2 regions of the Tritonibacter mobilis F1926 genome follow, and region 2 is predicted to be linked to the other one. Evidence: riboswitches for the same ligand, from Rfam matches in the RefSeq annotation. Region 2 holds a riboswitch; the other holds the start of a gene.
The links. Region 2 has a riboswitch for thiamine pyrophosphate ahead of thiB (thiamine ABC transporter substrate binding subunit). Riboswitches for the same ligand answer to the same signal wherever they lie in the genome.
Positions count from the first base shown of each region.

Region 1: it holds a riboswitch for thiamine pyrophosphate, as region 2 does, so the genes downstream of both, thiD (bifunctional hydroxymethylpyrimidine kinase/phosphomethylpyrimidine kinase) here and thiB (thiamine ABC transporter substrate binding subunit) in region 2, are expected to answer to the same signal.

Region 1 covers NZ_CP015231.1:84,684-92,248, reverse strand. Annotated here, with positions in the region: gene K529_RS15885 (ABC transporter substrate-binding protein) at 1-471, opposite strand, end outside; gene K529_RS15880 (HesA/MoeB/ThiF family protein) at 492-1,448, opposite strand; gene K529_RS15875 (thiamine phosphate synthase) at 1,445-2,041, opposite strand; gene K529_RS15870 (thiazole synthase) at 2,038-2,808, opposite strand; gene thiS (sulfur carrier protein ThiS) at 2,811-3,005, opposite strand; gene K529_RS15860 (FAD-dependent oxidoreductase) at 2,989-3,963, opposite strand; gene thiD (bifunctional hydroxymethylpyrimidine kinase/phosphomethylpyrimidine kinase) at 3,960-4,763, opposite strand; TPP riboswitch at 4,808-4,911, opposite strand; gene K529_RS15850 (NAD-dependent succinate-semialdehyde dehydrogenase) at 4,981-6,444, opposite strand; gene K529_RS15845 (LysR substrate-binding domain-containing protein) at 6,517-7,482, opposite strand; gene K529_RS15840 (aspartate dehydrogenase) at 7,492-7,565, opposite strand, start outside.
Region 2 covers NZ_CP015230.1:2,940,819-2,948,383, forward strand. Annotated here, with positions in the region: gene K529_RS13805 (complex I NDUFA9 subunit family protein) at 1-516, opposite strand, end outside; tRNA gene K529_RS13810 (tRNA-Leu) at 708-794, shown strand; tRNA gene K529_RS13815 (tRNA-Leu) at 955-1,041, shown strand; gene K529_RS13820 (winged helix-turn-helix transcriptional regulator) at 1,084-1,440, opposite strand; gene K529_RS13825 (nuclear transport factor 2 family protein) at 1,667-2,131, shown strand; gene K529_RS13830 (methyl-accepting chemotaxis protein) at 2,180-3,982, opposite strand; gene aroC (chorismate synthase) at 4,391-5,494, opposite strand; TPP riboswitch at 5,810-5,916, shown strand; gene thiB (thiamine ABC transporter substrate binding subunit) at 5,967-6,944, shown strand; gene K529_RS13845 (thiamine/thiamine pyrophosphate ABC transporter permease ThiP) at 6,920-7,565, shown strand, end outside.

The DNA of each region.
Region 1 (7,565 bases), on a different replicon from region 2:
CACGTTGATCATCTCAATATCGTTCGGAGTCACGCCATGTTCGCCCAGCATGGCCTGCAAAACGGCCTCTTCGACTCCCGCAACTGAAAAGCCGATTTTTTTGCCTTTGAGGTCAGATAGCTCCTGAATGGGGCCATCGTTTAATACCAGAAGGCAGTTCAGCGGGGTTGCGACCAACGTTCCCACGCGTTTCAGTGGCAAGCCCTCATGGATCTGCAAATGCAGTTGCGGCTGGTAAGACACTGCCAGATCCGCCTGACCTGCAGCGACCAATCGTGGAGGGGCCGAAGGATCAGCAGGTGCGACGACCTCCACCTCAAGGCCTTCATCCGCGAAATAGCCGTTCTCCTCAGCGATAATGATTGGACCGTGGTCGGGATTGACGAACCAGTCCAAGAGCAGGGTCATTTTATCCTGCGCCATGGCCGGGGTTGCAGCCACAATGGCCAATGCGGCGATGATGTTTTTCATAGTGCGTTTCTTTCGTGTCTTTAGGATGCTGAGGCCGCGACGAGCACAATCTTGCCCGGCCAGATGTCATGGATTTTTTCTGCGGCCCGCCAGGCTCGCAGGCCAGTGGCACAACACAGGACCAGACGGCTGGCCGGATCTGGCAAATCTTGTTCGAGGGCCTCTGCACTGGCATATCGCGCAGTCGGATGAAGCAACGCGGCATCGCTGCGCAGTTCAATAATGTGATCGCAATCTTGCAGATCCGACGCTGCCACAAAGGGAAATGCGGTTTCAGGCTCGGGCGCGTGATCAAAGCGAAAGCTGGTGGAGTGGAAAGATCGGCAATCGACTTGCACCACCTGCCCCAGCGGCGAAGGGTCCAGATCCAGTAGCACATTTAGCGCCATCTGCGCTTGCTGTGCGCCGATCATCGCAACAACAGGGCCCAAGACTCCTGCTGTTTCACAGCTTGCACCACTATCCGGTGCCTCGGGAAAGACTGCGCGCAACGAAGGAGCACCGCCGCAGAACCCACCGACATATCCGCCCAGTCCCAGAACAGAGGCACTCATGAGCGGAATGTGTTTTGCGTAGCAGAGATCGCTCAGCAGGTAGCTGACTGCATAGCTGTCCGCACAGTCCAGAACCAGGTCCACATTCGCAAGTAGAGCCGGCGCATTAGCCGGAGTTAACCTTTGCGCGACGGTTTCGACGGTGATCTCGCTGTTGAGTGCGCGGCAGCGTTTTGCGGCCACGTCGACCTTCATGTGGTCGCAGTCTGCTTCGGTAAACAATGTCTGGCGGTGCAGGTTGGAAAGGGCCACCTCATCGCCATCAATCAGCGTGATATGCCCAACGCCTGCACCAGCGAGGAGCGGCAACACCGGTGCAGCCAGACCACCGGCTCCAACCACCAAGATTTGGGCTGCGGCAAGACGAGTTTGCCCTGTATGCCCGACCTCGGGAAGGATCATCTGACGCGCGTAGCGGCTCATCTTGTGGCCTCGATCCACTGACGCACCCGCGTTTCGGGATCCGGGTTTAGCGTAATATCAGTCACCACGGAGACAATATCGGCTCCCGCCTCCAGCACTCCCGCAGCGCGTTCAACCGACATGCCACCAATGCCCACCAATGGGATGTCCCCGATGCGGGTTTTCCATTCGCTCACCCGAGGCAGCCCTTGTTGATGCCATTTCATCTTTTTGAGGATCGTCGGATAGACTGGTCCAAGCGCCACGTAATCTGGATCTATTGACAGCACGCGGTCGAGTTCGTCTTCGTCATGGGTCGAGACACCCAGTTTGATGCCCGCCGCGCGGATCGCCTTGAGGTCAGCCTCATCCAGATCTTCTTGGCCGAGATGAAGCCAATCGCAACCGAGCTCTATCGCGAGTTGCCAATAATCGTTGACGACCAGAACGGCTCCATATCTGCTGCAAAGATCGCGAGATTGTTCGATTTGCTCTTTCACAACGTCCCTGGACTGGTCTTTGATCCGCAATTGAACCAGTTTCACCCCCAAGGGCAGCATGCGCCTCAGCCAGTCGGCATGATCGAATATCGGATAGAAACGATCCAAGGTCATGATAGGAAAGCCTTTCCAATGACTGGCGTTGAGGCTTCGGCCATATCACGCGCCTCAATTGGGTCTGCTTGATGAGCCAATAAACCAGCCTCGATCGCAGCCATCATCGCGCGCGCCATCGCCACAGGATCACCAGCCCGTGCAACAGCGGTATTCAAAAGCACCGCATCATAACCCAGTTCCATTGCTTGGGATGCGTGGCTCGGCAGGCCAATGCCCGCATCGACCACCAATGGCACCTCTGGAAATTCGGCCCGCATCGCGCGCAGTGCATAGGGGTTGTTGAGCCCCCTGCCCGATCCAATCGGCGCTCCCCAAGGCATCAAGACTTCGCAACCTGCTGCCAGAAGTCGCTCGCCTACGATCAGGTCCTCTGTGGTGTAGGGAAAAACTTCGAAGCCGTCCTCAGTCAGGATTTTCGCGGCTTCGACCAGCTGAAACACATCGGGCTGCAAACTGTCGGTATGACCTATCAACTCGAGCTTGATCCATTTAGTATCAAAGACTTCGCGTGCCATATGAGCAGTGGTGACGGCTTCTTTTACCGTATGGCAGCCAGCGGTATTCGGAAGGATCAGAACACCGAGGTCTTGTATCATTTTCCAAAATGAGGCCCCTGCTCCCCCTGCCCCTTCACGGCGCAAGGAAACGGTTGCCACACTTGCACCACTCTGGCGAAAGGCTTGCTCCAGGATCGCAGGGCTTGGGTACTGTGCAGTGCCCAGCATCAGCGGGTTGGGCAATTGGGTCCCGTAGAAACTTTTCATGATCAGCCTCCCTGCATTGGCGCGACGACCTCAATGCGGTCGCCGTTTTGCAACATGTGGGTTGCGCGCATTGCGGCGGGAACAAACGTCTCGTTCACCGCTGTCGCCACGCGCCCGGAAAACCCACGTTCCTCGAGAAGCGCTGCCAGCGTGGTGGCGACAACGTCCAACTCGGCACCGTTAATTACGATCTTCATCGACCATCTCCGAATGTATGTTGTTCAGCGCCAAATCAGCTACGCCGCGTGCAAGCGCAGGTGCGAGCAGGTAGCCATGCCGGTAAAGCCCATTTGCATAGATCCGCCCGCCGAGACGGCGGATGCGTGGCAGGTTGTCAGGAAATGCGGGCCGTAGATCGACACCGACCTCAAGCACTTCGGCCTCACCAAAAGCTGGGTTCAGCGCGTAGGCTGCGCTCAGCAATTCCAGCATGGAGCGGGCCGTAATGCGCCCGCTGTCTTCGCTCTCAATCATCGTCGCGCCAAGCATGTAGACACCATCGCCGCGCGGCACGATGTAGAGCGGTATGCGCGGATGCAGTAAACGTACTGGCCGCGTTATCGTCACATCCGGACAGCGGATCACCAGCATCTCACCCTTGACGCCGCGCAGATCTCGCAGTGCCTCACGTGCTTGTAAGCCTCTGCAATCTATTGCGTTGACGAGTTGATCTGGAGCGGTTTCCTTGTGGAAGATGATGCCCTTATCCCGCAACGCGTGATAAAGATCCATCAGCGCCCGACGTGGATTAAGATGTGCCTCATTCGCGAAATACAATCCTTGCGAGTAACCGCAGAGATCCGGTTCCAGTTCTGACAACTCCGGCCCGATCTGACGGTATCCCTCGGTACGGCGTGCAAAGCGGCGCAGATCCGGCAGATCGCGTCGCCCGGCGACCACAAGGGTGCCGCGTTCGGTCACATTGGTTTTGCTCTTCCACCAGTGGATCGCTTCCTGACCCAGCCGCAACACCGGTTCCTCGGCGTTTTCATACTCGCACCACGGGGCGAGCATACCTCCTGCCCACCATGAACAGCCATGTGCGCCTGGAGGGCCAGATGGATCAAAGATTTGAACTTTTGCGCCGCTCTCTGCCAGCTCGGTCGCGACAGCTAGCCCTGCAACCCCTGCCCCTATGACGGAATAGAGTGTCATGCTGACCAGAAAGGGTGAAAATGATGAACAGGCCCATGACCGTGTCCAACGTTCAACTCATCTGCTGCGGTGATGGCGTTTTGGAGGTAGCGATGTGCCTCTTGTACGGCCTCGCGCAACACCATTCCTTTGGCTAGTCCCGCAGCGATTCCCGATGACAACGTGCAACCGGTGCCATGAGTGTTATTTGTGTGCTGTCGTGCGGCGCTGAATGTGGCGACAACACTCCCGCCGGAAATCAGGATATCTTCGCAGATATCTCCGGAGGCGTGACCGCCTTTCATCAGTACTGCCTTTGCCCCGAGATCACAGAGCGCAATGCCTTGCGTGATCATTTCATCGGCTGACGTTGCCGTATCTTGGCCAAGCAAACAGGCAGCCTCTGGCAGGTTCGGCGTCAACACCGACGCGCGAGGAAGCAACCGGTCCCGTAGAGTTTCCACCGCCTCTGGTGCAAGCAGCGCATCGCCTGATTTTGCGATCATCACCGGATCAACAACGATTGCCTCTCCATAATTTTCAAGGGCTTGTGCGACACGTTCGATAATACCGGGGGTCGCAAGCATTCCAATCTTGATCGCACGCACATCAAGATCTTCGAGGACTGCATCAATCTGCGCCGCTATAATATCGAGCGGGACAGAATGCACCGCTGTGACTGCACGTGTGTTCTGTGCGGTGATTGCCGTGATGACACTGGCACCATAAACACCGAGGGCCGACATTGTCTTCAGATCAGCCTGAATGCCTGCGCCGCCTCCGCTGTCAGACCCTGCGATGGTCAATGCGATATGCGCCATAGCAATGCTCCCACACTATTGGGGCACCGGCAAAGAGAGAGTCCGCATATCAGAAGACCGTTCCCTACGCCGGAATTGCCCGGATCAGGTTCGATGGGTTAACGCATTCGCGCCTCTCAGCCTCTATGAGGCACCCCAACGGTTCTCTATCCGGGTATCAAGTGTGGCGAGAGAAGTCAAACTGCTCTGAATGGCACAGGCAACTGTAAGTGTAAGGTCAGACGATCTCTGTGCTATACCAGACGTTGCGCGTTGTCAGATAGCTCTCCAATCCTTCGGTGCCGCCTTCACGTCCGTAGCCGCTCGCTTTGACACCGCCAAATGGGGTTTCTGGCAGAGACGCCTCCAACGTGTTGATGGAGAAGTTGCCAACTTCCACCCGGTCAATCATCCGATCGATATAGTCTGCACGATTGGTGAAGCCGTATCCCGCGAGTCCGTAGTCAACCGAGTTTGCCCGTGTGATCGCGTCATCAAGATCGCGAACCGGATTGAGGATCGCAATCGGGCCAAAGGGTTCTTCTTGCATGATGCGGGCTGTGTCTGGCACATTTGCCAATACAGTTGGCTGAAAGAAGTATCCCTTGTCACCAAGGCGTGCCCCCCCGGTGCGCAGCTCTGCGCCTTTAGACACGGCATCTTCAACCAGTTCTGACAAAACAGGGATACGGCGCTCATTTGCCGTTGGTCCCATCTCCACGCCATCATCCATACCATTTCCGACCACAGTTGTCGCAGCCCGTGCAGTAAAGGCATGGGCAAACTCGTCAAAGATGCGTTCATGCACAAAAAAGCGCGTGGGCGAGGTGCAGACCTGCCCGGCGTTGCGCATTTTTCGAATTGCGCCGCTGATCGCGGCTTTTTGGACGTCGGTGTCTTCGCAGACGATCACTGGGGCATGGCCACCAAGTTCCATCAACACCCGCGTATCGCTTTGTGCAGCAAGCCCTGTCAGTTGCCGCCCTACAACGGTTGATCCGGTCAGGGCAACAAGTCGAATGGCTGGCTGTGGGATCAGGAACTCCGAGATCTCGGATGGCTTGCCAAAAACCAGATTGAGCACACCATCGGGAAGCCCTGCCTCTTCAAAAGCCCGAACAATATGGATCGCACCCGCAGGCGTTTCCTCAGCGGCTTTCAGGATGATAGAACACCCCGAAGCGAGCGCGCCTGCGATCTTACGTGCTGGCTGGCTCATCGGGAAATTCCACGGCGAGAAGGCAGCTACGACACCAATCGGGTGATGGTGAACGGAGATTTTGGAGCCAGAAGCAGAAGGGATCACCCGTCCGTAGACTCGCATGGCTTCTCCGGCGTCCCATTCGAAAAACTCAGCACCGCGAATAACTTCGAGCCGCGCTTGCGCCAACGGTTTTCCATGTTCAGCAGTGATCGCTTGTGCAATTTCCTCTTGTCGATCTCTCATGATCGAGGCTGCATGCATAATCAGCTCGGAGCGCGCACGAGGCGACGTCCTACGCCAGACTTCCAGCCCCTTTTGAGCTGCGGTTAAAGCCTCTTCCAGATCCGAAATCCGCGCGCACGGTAGCCGCCCCAACTCTGCTTCGGTGGCTGGGTTCACAACTGGCAGAGTGTCTGGCGTTTCACGCCACTTGCCACCGATAAAGAGTTTCAGGTCCGGATAGGTGCTCATTTCGGCCTCGTTGCTTGCAGTTGCCATGGTTCAACTGTCCTGCGCCAACGGCATCACCTCAACCGAATTGAACAAATACAGGTATCACAAACGCCGATATCAAGTTCGAGGCTGTGAATGCTTGATGTCACCCGACGCGGCATGAAGCGCTTTTAAGAGTGCGCTACCTGCTGGCGAGAGGCTCTGCTTGCCTCGATACGAAACGCCCACCGGTCCGGCACCAAATGGGACAACCCAGTCGACCGGAGCCAATAGGCCACTATCAATGTCGAGCGCCGCGACATGGGCGGGCATCAACCCGACAAAGTCATGACTGCGCAACAAGGAGCGATTGGCAAGATAAGAGACTGATTCAATGGCAGTGCGCGGTGTGTACTGATCTTGGCGGACGAAGAACTGATCTGTTTGTCGCCGCAACGTCGTTTCAACAGGAGGTAAAAGCCAACCAAAGGGCTTGAGCTGCTCAAATGAAACATTGCTGCGTTGTGCAAGCGGGTGCTGCGTGCCCACAACTGCGAGCACACGCTCGTCGAAGAATTTCTCTTGCACGATATTTTCGCGGTGCCGCTGGCTGGGCAACCGGCCAACAACCATGTCAATTTCGCCGGAGAGCAGTCCTGGCATCAGCACTTCATTGGTGCCTTCGACTATTTTGATTGCGACCTTGGGGCGGTCTTCCAGCAGCAACTCAATCGCCATCGGCAGCAGTGACGGAGACGCCGCCAGAAGCGTGCCGACAACCACCCGACCACTGTTGCCCTCGTTTAGATCATCAAGCTCCTGCGCTGCGTTTGAGACCTGAGCAAAGATGAGCTTTCCATGTCGGGTCAAGGACTCGCCGAAAACCGTAGGCACGACGCCGCGGTTGGTCCGGTCAAATAATTTCACCTCAAAATCGACCTCAAGATCCTGAATCATTTTTGTTGCCGCGGGTTGCGAAATATTCAGATCATGGGCCGCGTTTTGAATGCTACCATGCTGCCCCACGGCAACCAAAAGCCTTAGCTGCCGCAGCTTCAGACGTGTCAGAGCACGCTCAACGATACGAGTATGGCGAGTGGCCATTGGATCTCCCTAGGTGGTGATTGCATCAATCTCACGCTCGATTGCTGCCACAGCACTCATTGCGGCAAGTGCTGAACTACGCG
Region 2 (7,565 bases):
GCCAAATCGGGTCATGCCCGCAAACCGGTTAAAGAACTGATCTTCCGCACCAAAGATAATGGAAGGCCGCAGAATCATCGCACCGGGGAAAGCCTCAAGCACCGCAGCCTCACCTGCGGCCTTGGTGCGGGCATATTCGCTGGCGCCCTCGGCATCTGCACCAATGGCGGAGACATGAACCAGACGCTCCACCCCCGTGTCAGCCGCGATCCGAGCGATCCGCCCCGCGCCTTCAGACTGAACTGCGGAGAATGTGTTCTTGCCAATCTCATTCAGGACGCCAACGCAGTTCACCACTGCATCTGAGCCCGCCATTACCGCAGCAACAGAGGCATCGTCGCGGATGTTGCAAAACACCGGTTCGACCTGACCGGACACGCCGTAGGGTTTGACATGCATTGCCTCATTGGGGCGGCGTACTGCGACGCGTACGCGCCAGCCCTCTTTCGCCATGCGGCGCGCGATATAGCGACCGACAAACCCTGAACCGCCATAAATGGTGACCAGTTTGGACATGACTTGGCTCCTCTCGCGTAGCTGTTGTCCCGATTTACCGCTCTGGCCCCTTTCAAACAAGGCGCAAAACGTCGCTGATTGACGCAAGCCCCAGAGCCGAAGCAGTTACGCCGCATGATTTTGCAAAAATGTCAAAATTCCGTTTGACCCTCCCCAAGACTCGGCTTATACGCCGCTCTCACGACATCTGTGCCCAGATGGCGGAATTGGTAGACGCGCTAGCTTCAGGTGCTAGTGTCCGTATGGACGTGGAGGTTCGAGTCCTCTTCTGGGCACCATATATCCCCCTTATAAAACTTCGATAAGTTGCTGTTTGCAAACGGCTTATCCCGTCATTTTGCCGTGATTGAGCAGACTGCGCATTGAACCTTCGCGAACGCATTTTTCCACTTGCTGCCCTGTTGATTCCCGCTTATACGCCCACCTCACGACATCTGTGCCCAGATGGCGGAATTGGTAGACGCGCTAGCTTCAGGTGCTAGTGTCCGTATGGACGTGGAGGTTCGAGTCCTCTTCTGGGCACCATATCCTTCCGAACACACTATAAATATTGGCAAATGCCGCTGATTACTCTCGGCAAGCGCGTCGTGATTCCACGATTGCAAGGTGATGCACATCCGCCCAGTTAATCAAGATATTGAGCGGCTCCATGAAGGAGCGACCCAGATCCGTCAGCGCATATTCCACTCGCGGCGGCACCTCGGGGTAAATCGTGCGCGTCACAAACCCATCCTGCTCTAGCCGTCTGAGGGTCTTTGACAGCATCTGCTTTGACACATCGCCAATCTCACGCTGCAAGGTATTAAAGCGCCACGTCTTCTCCGAAAGCGCCTCCAGCACCAAAAGACTCCACTGATCGCCAATCCGGTCGAGGACATCACGGATCGGACATGGTTGCTCAAAGGGAGTCGGTTCGCTGGTCATTCTTCACCTTTTCAACTGGTTATAGGTCACTGCGCAGTGACCTAGTCACGGTCCGGTGACTTCTTGCGCGGGGAAATGGCACTTCCTAACTGTCCCCATGCGATCGAAATCAGACCGGTTTTGCATGCTTCATACCCATGGTGCGCAGACAGTCAAACTGACCACATCATGATCCGGGCAAGCACACCGTAATTTGATTTCGAGCCACAACAAAATGGACACGAAAATGAACAATATCCTCAAATCCGCCGCACTTGCTGCAATGATCTCTGCGGCCCCCCTCTCTGTTCTGGCAGAGACCTCAGAGCGTGATCTTGCGACAGAAGAAGCCAACCGTGCGCTGGTCGTCGAATTCTATGACCAGTTCTTCAACGAGCATAACATCGCAGCCAGCGATGTGATTGCCGAAGACTATATTCAGCACAACCCGAACGTTCCCGACGGCAAAGCCCCATTGGTATCGTTTTTCTCTGGATATTTTGCCGAAAACCCCGAATCCCGCGCCCGCATCGTGCGCAGCGCCGCCGACGGTGATCTCGTATGGTTGCATGTGCAGTCTACGAATGGCGAAGAAGACCTAGGCGAGGCTGTGGTCGACATCTTCCGGGTGGAAGATGGCATGATCGTTGAACACTGGGATGTCATCCAGCCCGTCCCATCAGAGGCTGCAAACAGCAACACCATGTTCTGATTGAACGAAGGCGAACCCACCCCTTTGGCAGGTTCGCCTCTACATGGTTTATTCAGCCGCGATGGCGCTGACCGGGCTGCTTCCCCCCGATTGCGTCAGTTTGAATTGCGAAACGGTCAGCGACAGGCGTTGTGCATCATTTTTCATGCGAACACTGGCGGTGTCGGCGTTGCTTGCCACAGCCGCACTTTCCTGTGTTGCAGTATCCAGATCACGGATACCCATGTTAATCTCGCTAAGACCTTGCGTCTGGTTTTGCACTTCGGTGGTGATATCAGACACAAGCGCACCTAGGTTATTGATCTGCTCAAGAACCGCACGGATTGATTCCCCGGTTGTGGATACCAGCCTTGATCCTTCCGAGACCTGCTTGATATTCCCTTGTGTAAGGGCACGGATTTCTCCGACAGAATCCGATGCGCGCTGAGCAAGGTTTCGCACCTCGGTTGCAACCACGGCAAAGCCTTGTCCCGCCTCGCCTGCCCGGGCGGCTTCTACCCCTGCGTTGAGCGCAAGCAGGTTGGTCTGGAACGCAATATCCTCAATCAGCCCGACAATCTTGTCGATCTCACCAGATGCCTGTTCAATTTGCTCAATCGCCGTGATGGCTTCTTCCAGTTGCTCACCACTGCGGCGCGATACGTCGGTACTCTGCGTGGCGAGATGATTGGCCTCAAGGATGCGCTCAGACACGTTTTTGCCGCTGTTATTCAGTTCTTCCAGCGCAGCTGCAGATTCTTCCAGCGTTGCGGCCTGACGCTCTACGCGGCGCGACAGATCAGAAGATACCATTTCCACTTCGCTTGCAGAGCCGCTGAGGTTTTCGGCCACGGTTGCGATCTCTCCCATCGCCGCAGCAAGGTTTTCTGCAACCGCATCGAAATCTTTGCGCAGCCCCTCATATTCTTCGGGAAAGCCGGAATTTTCGCCGATGCGATGAGACAAGTCGCGGCTGGCCAAACTGCCGAGCCCTTCCTGAAGCCGCGCAACCGCCGCGTCCTGTCGCATGCGTTGCTCTTTGGCGCGGTGCTCATCTTCCACAGCATTTGAGAGTTTTTGGCGGAACTGCTCAACACTGCGTGACACCCCCCCAATCCCGTCGGGCCGATTGGTGAAGGGAACGACCGTATCGTAATCTTCATCCCGGATCGCGGTCACCGCCACCTCGAGCGATTGGATCGGACGCAACATATACCGAAGCGCGATCACTGTTAGTCCCATCGCCACCAGAAGACCGAGGACAGCAATCACGCCCCCCTCGACCAACATCTCGTTGATCGCAACTGTCAGGGCTTCCTTTGCGACACCGACATAGAAGATACCAAGCGGCTCGCCGGCCTCGCTGAGGACCGGTACATAAATGGTGAAATAGTCTTTCCCCAGGATGGTGGCTTGCCCGCGAAAGACCTCGCCCTTCATCATCGACGCATAAACCGGATTAGCTTCGCCGAGGACGGTCCCCACTGCCCGCGCACCATCATCTTTGATGATATTTGTGGTGCGGCGTACGAAATCTTGCTCTGCATCGTCCCAGACAAAGATCGTAGCCGTTTCCCCGGAAATTGAGCCGACCCTGTCGATCATGTCATGGTTCTCAAACGCGATGATCGATTGCGCCGTCAGACCAGACACCTCGCCGTTGGCATCGGTGGTCACCTCGAAATCCTGATAATGTGCCATCTCATTCACAAGGATTTTGATGGACATCGCCTGCCGCGTCTCTGCCGCGTCGACAAGTGCGGTTTTGGATTGATTAAACAGGACAAAAAACAACGCTGCGGCCAATCCGCACAGCAACAAGGTAACACCGAAACCGATCTGAAAACCTAGTCTGTTGAACGCATGTTTCATAAGACACCTCCACAGTGGAATACCTCGTCTCTAAACATCCGCACCTAAACAGAGCGTTATCAAACTCCCGGACTATTCCACAAAACTGGACTCACTTTTAACGGTGTTTTGCGCGCCGACGGTTTTGAAAAACCGAAATATACAAGGCCGTGCGCATCATAATAACCAAGTCGGTTAGCAGATAAGTAAGCGTATTCTATAGTTTAATCAGCGCAAAACACCTGGGAGATGGTGCCTATTCATCCAGGCCACCTCCCGCGTGCACAACAACAAAGAGAGCAACAGAAAATACTGCCTTGGCAAAACAAAAAACTGACGCGTTTGCGCCGTCATTTACCACCATAGTCACAGACTAGGCAGCGGCAGCGCACCATGCAGCAATCTATGATTCTGTCACCGGCGACCAATTCAGCCGATATGGCCTTGATTTTCACCAATCTGCCCACGGTGCAGCAATAGGTGATCAAGGATCACGCAAGCCATCATCGCTTCGGCGACAGGTACCGCGCGGATACCTACGCAGGGATCGTGTCGACCTTTGGTAATGACTTCGGTTGTTGTGCCATCCTTGCGGATCGACTGGCGCGGCGTGAGAATGGACGAGGTCGGCTTCACAGCAAAACGCACCACCACATCCTGACCGGTAGAAATACCACCCAGAATGCCGCCTGCATGGTTCGACGAATAAACCGGCGCGCCGTCATTGCCCATGAAGATCTCATCGGCATTCTCAGACCCTTTCAACTGGGCCGCATGCATCCCTTCGCCAATCTCGACGCCTTTGACCGCGTTGATCGACATCATGGCGGCAGCAAGATCGGTGTCGAGCTTGCCATATATCGGCGCGCCAATACCTGCAGGGACACCGCGCGCAACCACTTCGATTACCGCGCCAACCGAATCATGCTGTTTGCGCAAGGCTTGCAGATAGTCTTCCCAAGGTTGAACAGCCGCCGCATCGGGAATCCAGAAGTCATTCTGATCAATCGCCGCCCAGTCAAAGCGCGTACGGTCAATCTCCATCTCACCCATCCGGGTCATATAACCTTTGATCTCAAGCCCCGGCACCAACGCTTTGATCGCCTCACGGGCAACACCGCCCGCAGCCACTCGCGCCGCAGTTTCGCGTGCAGAAGACCGCCCGCCACCACGATAGTCACGATTGCCGTATTTCTGGAAGTAGGTGATGTCCGCATGCCCCGGGCGGAAAGTTTGCGCAATCTCGCCATAGTCCTTTGAGCGCTGGTCGGTGTTCTCGATCATCAACTGGATCGGTGTGCCGGTGGATTTGCCCTCAAACACGCCCGACAGGATTTTCACGGCATCCGGCTCATTGCGCTGCGTGGTATTCTTGTTTTGACCGGGACGACGTTTATCCAGCCAGTGCTGCAACATCTCTGGTGAGATGGGCACATTAGGCGGGCAACCATCCACGGTCGCCCCCAAAGCGGGCCCATGGCTTTCACCCCAAGTGGTGACACGAAAAAGGTGGCCGAAAGAGTTCATGGACATGCGCGCGGGTCTCCTTTGGTTTGTTCCTTTAGCGGCAAAGCCCGCCGGGGAAAAGAGATCCGCGCATTACCCCCACACAACGGACAAAAAAATCCCCCTTCTTCGCCCGAGAAACGGTAGGCCCGTGAACACAACACAGATAGCGAAGTAAATTCAAAGGGGCGCTACCCCTTCGGCCCAATGGGCCTCATCCCCGGGATACTTCAGGTTAGAAGAAAAGGGGACTTCGGCCTTCTTCTAACTCAAAATATCCCGGAGCGCGAGGCAGCGCCTCGCCTGCGCCACCTTGCCAAGCCATGCAACCACACCTAGTGTCACCCCACCTCGGGGTGCGCGTAAATATTGCGCTGAGATGCCGATCTGGCGAACCCGCTGAACCTGAACCGGATTATACCGGCGGAGGGAAGGTTTGGGACGATTTGGAGCAATAGCGCTCAGTCTCCTCCTTACCAACGCCGCATTGGAGGACAACATGAAATCCCTCATCCTTGCGAGCGCCACATTGGTTGCCACCGCTGCCTCGGCAGACACACCTCAGTTGGTGGTCTACACATACGACAGCTTTGTTTCGGAATGGGGGCCCGGCCCCGCTGTAGAAGCCGCGTTTGAGGCCGCCTGTGACTGTGATCTTAAGTTCGTTGGTGCAGGTGATGGCGCAGCCTTACTTGCACGGATCAAATTGGAAGGCGAACGTTCAGATGCCGATATCGTGTTGGGGCTCGACACCAACCTGACCGCAGCCGCCAAAGAAACGGGTCTCTTTGCACCGATGTCTGTCGCAGCGGAATATGCGCTGCCGATCGAGTGGAAAGATACGCATTTTGCTCCTTACGACTGGGGTTATTTTGCCTTTGTCCACAACGCGGATGCTGATGTGCCGTCGAACTTCAAAGCGCTGGGTGAGAGCGATGTGAAAATCGTCATTCAGGACCCGCGCTCCTCAACACCAGGGCTAGGCCTGCTGATGTGGGTTAAGGCCGCCTATGCAGATGAGGCCCCCGCAATCTGGGAAAGCCTCAGTGACAACATCGTCACCGTAACCAAAGGATGGTCGGAGGCCTATGGTCTCTTTCTCGAAGGCGAGGCCGACATGGTGCTCTCCTACACCACCTCGCCAGCCTACCATCTGGTCGCCGAAAACGACGACAGCAAAGCGGCGGCGCTTTTTGACGAAGGACACTACATGCAGGTCGAAGTTGCGGGCAAACTTGCCGCAAGCGACCAGCCGGAGTTGGCGGATCAGTTCCTGCAGTTCATGGTATCTGATGCTTTCCAATCGGTTATCCCGACCACAAACTGGATGTATCCGGCGGTAACTCCCTCCGAAGGTCTGCCTCAGGGGTTTGAAACCCTCGTCAGCCCGGAAAAATCTCTGTTGCTGCCCGAAGAGGAAGCCGCATCTATACGCGCCGAGGCGCTGGACGAATGGCGCGCAGCGCTCAGCCAGTAACCTTGCCTGTGGTCGCGATCTGGCCCGGAACCTGCGCCGCCCTTGGGGTGGCGCTTCTGGTTTTGGGCACTCTTGTTGCAGTGGCATTGCAGGCAGATGACCTTAGTGGTTTTGCAGCCGCCGACTGGGCGGCATTGCGTTTCACGCTGGTGCAGGCCAGCCTGTCGGCGCTCTTGAGCGTGGCGCTGGCAATCCCGGTGGCAAAAGCGCTGGCACGGCGGCGGTTTTTCGGGCGGCGTGTGTTGATCACCCTATTGGGTGCGCCATTTATCCTGCCCGTCATTGTTGCAATTCTCGGGCTACTCTCTGTGTTTGGACGTTCGGGCTGGCTGAGCGATCTACTTGGCCTTGCCGGTCTGCCGCCCGTGCAGATCTATGGGCTGCATGGGGTGGTGATCGCGCATGTGTTCTTCAATCTTCCTTTGGCGACCCGACTTATTCTGCAAGGCTGGCAAGAAATCCCCGCAGAACGGTTTCGCCTTGCTGCACAACTGAATGCAGGCCCTCGCGCCATGTGGCAACTGACCGAAGCCCCAATGCTGCGGCAAGTCGTGCCGGGAACGGCTGCGGTAATCTTTGCCATCTGCGTGTCGAGCTTCGCGGTTGCACTGACCCTGGGTG